2 regions of the Roseateles sp. SL47 genome follow, and region 1 is predicted to be linked to the other one. Evidence: predicted binding sites of a transcription regulator. Region 1 holds the regulator's gene; the other holds the start of a gene.
What was found. Region 1 encodes NrdR, which represses ribonucleotide reductase genes. Its sites were predicted from a motif close to CACNANATNTNGTG; they were not measured.
Positions count from the first base shown of each region.

Region 1 (4,417 bases):
CCCATCACCAACCTGCGGGTCGGCGTGCAGGTGCTGAAGGAGTGCATTCAGCGCGCGGGCAGCATCGAAGAAGGTCTGCGCCGTTATGTGGGCGCCGCCAATCTGCCGGACGACACCGGTTATGCCGCACGCGTGCTGGCTGAGCAGGACCTGCTGAAGATGGTGGTGGCCGGCCGCAATGTGTCGCCCAACGCACCTCGTCCGGCCCGCGAGCCGTCGTCGGCACCGCAACCCAGCCCTCCGAATGGAGAGCAGGTTGCCATGGTGAGCCACCCCACTCCCTGAGCCCCGTGCGTGCCAGGCCCCTCGCCACAGTTGCGGCGGAGGTACACTTGGCGCTCGCGCAACTGGCGATGAGGCCGGGCAGCTACGCCGGGCCAAGGTGGGTCACCACCGGGGAGCGCGAACGACGTTGAATCCGTGACGGCCATGGCCGGGCGGGTTCTTCGTTGTCAGTGCCGTTCGCCTGGGCCGCCACTCGCAGTTGCGCACGTCCGTCTGTTGTTTCCGACCTTGTTCCTGACGGGCGCTGCAGCCACTGCCACGCGGCGCCAACCCTTGAGCCGACACCATCATGTTTGACCGCAATCAACACACCCTCGCCAACGTGGACGCGGAAGTCTTTGCCGCGATCCAGCAGGAAACCCAGCGCCAGGAAGATCACATCGAGCTGATCGCTTCCGAGAACTACACCTCCCCGGCGGTGATGCAGGCGCAAGGCAGCCAGCTCACCAACAAGTACGCCGAAGGGTATCCGGGCAAGCGTTACTACGGCGGCTGCGAATATGTGGACATCGTCGAGCAGCTCGCCATCGACCGTCTGAAGCAATTGTTTGGTGCCGAATACGCCAACGTGCAACCCAATTCCGGCTCCCAGGCCAACCAGGGCGTGTTCTTCGCGCTGCTGCAGCCCGGCGACACCATCATGGGCATGAGCCTCGCCGAAGGCGGCCACCTGACCCACGGCATGCCGCTGAACATGAGCGGCAAGTGGTTCAACGTCATCAGCTACGGTCTCAACGACAAGGAAGAGATCGACTATGACGCGATGGAAGCCCTGGCCCGCGAGAAGAAGCCCAAGCTGATCATTGCTGGCGCCTCCGCCTATGCCCTGCGCATCGACTTCGAGCGCTTCTCCCGCATCGCCAAGGAAATCGGCGCCTACTTCATGGTGGACATGGCCCACTATGCCGGCCTGATCGCCGCAGGTGTCTACCCCAACCCGCTGCCTTTTGCGGACGTGGTCACCTCCACCACGCACAAGAGCCTGCGTGGCCCTCGTGGCGGCATCATCCTGATGAACGACGAGGCGATTGCCAAGAAGATCAACTCGGCCATCTTCCCCGGCATCCAGGGCGGCCCGTTGATGCATGTCATCGCCGGCAAGGCGGTGGCCTTCAAGGAAGCGCTGACGCCTGAATTCAAGGCCTACCAGCAACAAGTGGTGGCCAATGCCAAGGTGCTGGCCGAAACCCTGATCGAACGTGGCCTGCGCATCGTCTCCGGCCGGACCGAAAGCCATGTGATGCTGGTGGACCTGCGTCCCAAGGGCCTGACCGGCAAGGAAGCCGAGGCCATCTTGGGCGCCGCCCACATGACCTGCAACAAGAACGGCATCCCGAACGACCCGCAGAAGCCGATGGTCACCAGCGGCATCCGTCTGGGCACTCCGGCCATGACCACGCGTGGTTTCAAGGAAGAACAGGCCCGCCAGACCGCCCACCTGATTGCCGACGTGCTGGACAACCCGCACGACGAGGCCAATCTGGCCAAGGTCCGCGCCCAAGTGGCCGAACTGGCTCGCCAGTTCCCGGTCTACCGCTGAGGCCGCGCGCATGCGTTGCCCGTTCTGTGGCCATGGCGACACCCAGGTGTCGGAAACCCGTGAGTCCGACGAGGGTGACGTTGTGCGTCGGCGCCGCCGGTGCCACTCCTGCGACAAGCGCTTCACCACCTACGAGCGGGCCGACATCGCCCTTCCGATGGTGGTGAAGAAGGACGGCACACGGGCGGATTTTGATGCCTCCAAGCTGCGCGCATCGATGTCCCTGGCCCTGCGCAAGCGGCCGGTGAGCATCGAGCAGATCGACGCCGCGCTGGAGCGCATCCAGGAGAAGCTGCTCACCAGCGGTGCGCGGGAAGTGGCCTCCACCAAGCTGGGCGAGCACGTGATGCGTGAACTCAAGAAGATCGACAAGGTGGCGTATGTGCGCTTCGCGTCGGTCTATCGCAGCTTTGAGGACGTGGATGAGTTCCGACAGTTGATTCGGGACATCTGAACGGCCTCGCGGCCTGCGCTTCTCTCCCTCCATCTGCAACAACGGGCCTTCGGGCCCGTTTCGTTTTTGTGGGTGCGGGTGGTGGGTGCGGATGGGCACACGCCCCCGCTTCATGGGGCCCCCTGCCCCACCCTCAGGGCGAAGCGCGATGGCTGCCTGAATCCTAGAGTGAGGTCTGTGCCGCAGTGCCATCCGGCGGCGGCGTCCCCATTTCGAAAGGGCAGACCGATGACCCCTCCGCACACGACCCTGCTCCGGCGCTGTAACACCCGCCCAACATGCCACGGCTTCACGCTGCTGGAAACCCTGGTGGTGGTGGCGCTGCTCGCGGCGCTGCTGGCCTTTGTGCTGCCGGCCGGCATCCAGTGGCAGCAGCGGCAGCGGCTCTGGCATGCTGCCGAGCAGGTGCTTAGCGACCTGTACCTGGCGCGTGGCGAGGCGCTGCACGGCGCCCGCAACATCATCTTTCGCATCATCCCTTCGGCCGCCGGCAGTTGCTATGTGGTCTTCAGCGGGCCGGTGAACGGCTGCAGCTGCAGTGTGGAAGGTCCCCCCAGTTGCGGCGGTGATGCACGACCGCTGAAAACCGCTCAATGGCCCCACCGTTCAGGTTTTCCGATGCTGATCACCAATGTGCCGTCGATGCTCTTCAGTGGCCGGCAGGGCACCGTGGCCCTCGCGGCCACGCTGCGCATCAGCATCGAGGACGTGGGGGAAGTGCGGCATGTCGTGGGCATCACGGGGCGCATTCGCAGTTGCTCTGCCGGGAAGTCTTTCATGCGCTGGGCCGCTTGCGAAGGAGCGGGGTCATGACACGCGCCTTGCATCCCATCCCGATCGGATTCACCTTGCTGGAACTGATGCTGGCGCTGCTGCTGCTGGGCCTCCTCACCAGCGTGGCCCTGCCGGGCTACCGCAACCATTGGCTGAAAGCCCATCGGGCGGAAGCTGTGGAGGCACTGAACACCCTGCATCTGGCGCAAGAAGCGTTCCGGACCCAACAGACCCGTTATGCCCAGAGCCTGACCGAGCTGATGGCGTCCGAGCTGTCCGCGCAGCAACGCTACCGGCTGCGTGTGCTCCAGGCGTCGGCGGAGGGCTACACGCTGGAAGCCGAGGCCTTGGGAGACCAGGTACAGGACCAGCACTGCCAGCGATTCAGGCTGGTTCAACAGCAGGGGCAGGTCAGCGTCTACGGGCTGGGTGCCGGGCAGACCCTGTCGCCGAGTTGTTGGCCGCAGTGAGGAGGGGATGTCGATGTTCAACTCCCCCTCGCACCAGGACTGCGCAGCCCGTGCGCGAAGCTGGCAGAGTGCGCCACGCGCGAAGCCACCACTGGCGGCCCGAATCTCCGCCTCTGCCGGCTTCACCCTCATCGAATTCATGGTCGGGCTCACCATCGGCTTGGTGGTGGTGGCGGGCGCCTTGAGCTGGGCCGGCCAGAGTCTCGCGGCTCAGGTCCGCCAGCGCCGAAGCTGGCAACTGCATCAGGAGTTGCGGGCCATCGCCTCGCAATTGCAGATGGAATTGCGGCGTGCCGGCGCGCACGGGCGCCCCTCTCAGTTGGTGTGGCGCGCGGACAGGGGGGCCAGTGCCAATCCATTCACAGAGATCAGCGCAAGCGGTGGTGGGTGGAGCGGTGCATCCAGCGGCACCAGTAGCAGCGCTGGAAGCAGCGGGGGTAACCTCGGTAGCAGCGGCACGCTTCGTTTGAACCGGGCCCTGGACCGCGACATCACGCAGCCCGATGCCAGCACCGAGGTCACGTTTCGCTGGCTGGATGGCCGCCTGGACCAGACCATCGGCGGCCGCTTCCAACCGTGGACCGACCCGGCGCTGATGCAGATCAGCGGATTCTCTGCCTCGGTACACAGGGTGCCTCATCCCTTGGGGCCGCCCTGCGCACCCGCTGTGGAGACACGCACGGTGCAGGTTCTGCTGCAAGGGCAGTCCACACAAGACCCAAAGATTCAGCAGCAGTTGGGGCTGTCCGTCCATGTGCGCAACGACCCTGCGCCCATCGCCTCCCCCGACCCCGCGCTTGCAGGAGGCTGCCCATGACCCGCCAGCCCCAACGCGGCGCTTCCACCCTGCTGCTATGCAGCCTCCTGCTCATGGTGCTGGGGCTGGCCGGCCTG
Region 1 covers NZ_CP113068.1:4,601,426-4,605,842, forward strand. The annotation lists gene OU995_RS19890 (lytic transglycosylase domain-containing protein) at 1-285, shown strand, start outside; ZMP/ZTP riboswitch at 334-479, shown strand; gene glyA (serine hydroxymethyltransferase) at 575-1,825, shown strand; gene nrdR (transcriptional regulator NrdR) at 1,836-2,279, shown strand; gene OU995_RS19905 (prepilin-type N-terminal cleavage/methylation domain-containing protein) at 2,508-3,092, shown strand; gene OU995_RS19910 (type IV pilin protein) at 3,089-3,523, shown strand; gene OU995_RS19915 (PilW family protein) at 3,537-4,340, shown strand; gene OU995_RS19920 (hypothetical protein) at 4,337-4,417, shown strand, end outside.

Region 2 (4,417 bases), 2.5 Mb from region 1:
CAGGTCCATGACCATCACGTCGTCCCACAGGCCCAGCTTCTTCAGGTCGCGGACCAGGCACTCATTCACCACGGTGAACTCGCCGGACAGGTTGGACTTGACCGACAGGTTGCCGAAGCAAGGCTCGATCGACGCGTCCACACCGATGATGTTGGAGATGGTCGCGGTCGGAGCGATGGCCACGCAATTGCTGTTGCGCATGCCGTCACGGGCGATCTTGGCGCGCAGGCTGTCCCAGTCCAGGGTGGCGGAACGGTCCACATCCACATAACCGCCTCGGGCTTCGGCCAGCAGGTTCAGCGAGTCGATCGGCAGGATGCCGCGGTCCCACAGCGAACCACGGTAGCTGCTGTAGCGGCCCCGCTCGGCAGCCAGGTCGGTGGACGCCCAGTAGGCGTGGTAGCAGACGGCTTCCATCGAACGGTCGGCAAATTCCACCGCCGCTTGCGAGGCGTAGGGCACGCGCAGCTGATACAGCGCATCCTGGAAGCCCATGATGCCCAGACCCACCGGACGGTGACGCAGGTTGGAATCCCGTGCCTTCTTGACGGCGTAGTAGTTGATGTCGATGACGTTGTCCAGCATCCGCATGGCGGTAGACACCGTCTTCTTCAGCTTGACCTGGTCGATCTCGCCGTCCTTCAGATGCTGCGCCAGGTTGACCGAACCCAGGTTGCACACCGCGATTTCGTTGTCGTTGGTGTTCAGCGTGATCTCGGTGCAGAGGTTGGACGAGTGCACCACGCCCACATGCTGCTGCGGCGAGCGCACGTTGCAGGCGTCCTTGAACGTGATCCAGGGATGGCCGGTTTCGAACAGCATCGTCAGCATCTTGCGCCACAGGTCACGGGCCTGCATGCGCTTGAAGAGCTTGATCTCGCCACGGTCGGCCTTGGCCTCGTAGGCGACATAGGCCGTTTCGAAGGCCTGGCCGAACAGGTCGTGCAGGTCCGGGCAGGTGGAAGGGCTGAACAGGGTCCAGTCGCCGCCTTCAATCACACGCTTCATGAACAGGTCGGGAATCCAGTTCGCCGTGTTCATGTCGTGGGTACGACGACGGTCGTCACCGGTGTTCTTGCGCAGTTCCAGGAACTCTTCGATGTCCAGGTGCCACGTTTCCAGATAGGCGCAGACAGCGCCCTTGCGCTTGCCGCCCTGGTTCACCGCAACGGCGGTGTCGTTGACTACCTTCAGGAAAGGAACCACGCCCTGGCTCTTGCCGTTGGTGCCCTTGATGTGGGAACCCAGCGCACGCACCGGCGTCCAGTCGTTACCCAGGCCACCGGCGAACTTCGACAGCAGCGCGTTTTCCTTCAACGCTTCGTAGATGCCGTCCAGGTCGTCGGCCACCGTGGTCAGGTAGCAGCTGGACAGCTGCGAACGCCGGGTGCCGGAATTGAACAGCGTCGGGGTGCTGGACATGAAGTCGAAGCTCGACAGCACTTCATAGAACTCGATGGCGCGGGCTTCGCGGTCGATCTCGTTCAGCGCCAGGCCCATGGCCACGCGCATGAAGAAGGCCTGCGGCATTTCGATGCGGGTGCCGTCCACATGCAGGAAGTAGCGGTCGAACAGGGTCTGCAGGCCCAGGTAGTCGAACTGGAAGTCGCGCTCGGCCTTCAGGGCGGCGCCCAGCCTGGCCAGGTCGTATTGCTGCAGACGCTCGTCCAGCAGTTCGGCCTGCACGCCCTTCTTGATGAAGCTCGGGAAATAGTCAGCGTAACGGCTGGCCATTTCGGCCTGCGTCACTTCCTCGCCCAGGATTTCCTTGCGGATCGTATGCAGCAGCAGACGGGCGGTGGCGCGGGTGTAGCCGGGATCCTTTTCGATCAGCGTGCGGGCGGCCAGGATGGCGGCCTTGTGCACTTCGTCCATCGGGACGCCGTCGTACAGGTTGCGCTTGGTCTCGGCCAGGATCGGCTCGGGCTTGACGTCGTCGCCCAGACCTTCACAGCTGGACACGATCAGGGCCGACAGCTTGTTCAGGTCGAGCGGCACGCGGGCGCCGTTTTCGGTCACGCTGATGCCGGACTCCAGCACAGCGGCCTGCTGTACTTCGCTCTGATGCTTGCGCTCCAGCGAACGACGTTCGCGGTACAGCACATAAGCACGGGCCACCTCATGGTGCCCACCGCGCATCAGCGCCAGTTCCACATGGTCCTGCACGTCTTCAATATGGAAGGTGCCGCCGCCCGGACGCGAGCGCACCAGCGCACGCACCACGGCTTCGGTCAGGGCATCCACGGTCTCGCGCACGCTGGCCGAAGCCGCACCGCTGGTGCCGTGCACCGCCAGGAAGGCCTTCATCATGGCCACCGCCACCTTGCTCGGCTCAAAGTGCACCACCGCACCGTTGCGGCGAATGATCTGGTAAGCCTGGTAGCTGCCGGCGGCGATCGGGGCGGACTCGCGGGGAGTCTGCGCCAGGCCCGCTTCGGCGGTCGGTGTGACGGCGACTGTCTGCATGGGATCCTCGTCTGTTCTGGTTCGAAAAAACAAAAAGCAACGCCGTGCCCGGGCAACCCGACCGGGCCGACGTCTCAAGTTTTGGGGTGATGTTTGATGTGGTGTCCCGCCCCGTATCCCGACACCGCTGCAAGGCCAGCGCGCGTGCAGCGCGGGGGCATCAACAAGACGGTGGAGGAGGCGTTCATCGCGGTTTTGCGAAGTCAGCAGGATAGCATGCTGGACACTATATCTAGGGTGTCGCCCACCTTCAAGCAACTACCGATAGCGTCAAAGGAGTTCCATCGACCTGGGCATGATGAGGCTTAAAAGCCCTGTCCCCGCACATCGCCGATGGATTCGGTGATCGATGTCGGAGCCCCAGGATTGGCGCGGCCTGCAGCGCCGAAATGGCCGCAAACACGCATCAAAACAAGGCTTGGCGCGGGGCTGATTCGATGGGGCTATCCGGCGACACTGCAGCCTTGTCACAACTGATCAGGACAAGCCCCATGTAGGGCCTTCCCGCAGTAACAACAGGCGGGCGGTATGCGGTCAGAGAGAGGCGCCCGCCTGCCGCACAAGCATCAGCTTTCGTCGCCGCCGAGCGAGATGCCCAACCGGGCCATGCGGTACCGCATCTGCCGCAGCGACAAGCCCAGGCTCGCGCCCGCAGCCGTCCGGTTGTTGCGGTACTGCTCCAGCGCGCGCAGCAGCAGTCGCTTTTCCACCTCGTCGAGATAGGCGGCCAGATCCGAAGGCAGCGGCGCCTGGCCGATCGCTTCGGCCGGCAAGGGGACGCCTTGCACCGCGTCGGCCGCGTCCACCACAAGGTCCGGCACTTCTTCGGCTTCAAGCAGTGTGTCGGGCAGGCCGAGGTCCGCCACGTCGATGCCATCACCGCCGGAGAGGGCGAGTGCCCGGTGCAGCAGGTTCTCCAGCTCGCGCACGTTGCCCGGGAAGCTGTAACGACCCAGGACCGCCAGGGCCTGCGCGGTCAGTTGCGGAACCGCGTCCACGCCCGCGTCGGTGGCGATGCGCTCCAGCACTCGTGCGCTGATCGGGGCCAAATCTTCCATGCGCTCGCGCAGCGGCGGCACACGGATCTGGATGACGTTCAGGCGGTAATACAAATCCTGCCGGAAGCGGCCGCCCAGCACTTCGGCCGCCAGGTCCTTGTGGGTGGCACTGAGCAGACGGACATTGACCGGCATTTCCGCCACTGCGCCCACGGGCCTCACCGAGCGTTCCTGCAAGGCCCGCAGCAGCTTGGACTGCATGGCCAGCGGCAGGTCGCCGATTTCGTCGAGGAACAGCGTGCCGCCCTGGGCCGCCTGGAAGAAGCCTTCGCGGTCTTCAGTGGCGCCCGTGAAGGCGCCCTTGCGGTAGCCGAAGAATTCCGCTTCCAGCAGCTGCTCGGGAATGGCACCGCAGTTCACCGCGATGAAGGGCTGCGGGCGGCGGGCGCTCACATCATGGATGGCGCGAGCCACCAGTTCCTTGCCGGTGCCGGACTCACCATTGAGCAGCACCGGCGCCATGCTGCGCGCCACCTTCTCGATCAGTTCCCGCACCTGGCGCATGGCGGCGGAATCACCCACCAAACGCTCCAGCGCCGACACCGGACCGGCAGCGGCCACCCGCCCGCGCGGCACCGCCGCCTTGCGCGAAGCTTCCACCATGGCCGCCCCCATGGGCGTGACGGTGGGGGCGTCGTTGTCCGACGCGGAGGGGGGTGACACCGGGCCCGGCGATAGCGACCGGCCGCCAAACATGGTGGGCGCAGCTGCCGACGGTGCGCTGGGTGCGATGCCAGCGCCCGCCACCGGGGCTGGGCTGGCCGCTTGCGGAGCCCGTGCGGCCAGGGTCGAGGCGGAAGATTCCGGCCGCGGCACACGGCCCAGCGCGGAAGCCACCACCATGCGGAACTGGCGCAGGTCCACGGGTTTGGTCAGATAGTCGTAGGCGCCGG
Region 2 covers NZ_CP113068.1:2,137,728-2,142,144, reverse strand. The annotation lists gene OU995_RS09235 (ribonucleoside-diphosphate reductase subunit alpha) at 1-2,466, opposite strand, end outside; gene OU995_RS09230 (sigma-54-dependent transcriptional regulator) at 3,033-4,417, opposite strand, start outside.
Region 2: OU995_RS09235 (ribonucleoside-diphosphate reductase subunit alpha) is a predicted target of NrdR. The motif match lies at 2,691-2,704, and genes of this name have one in related genera.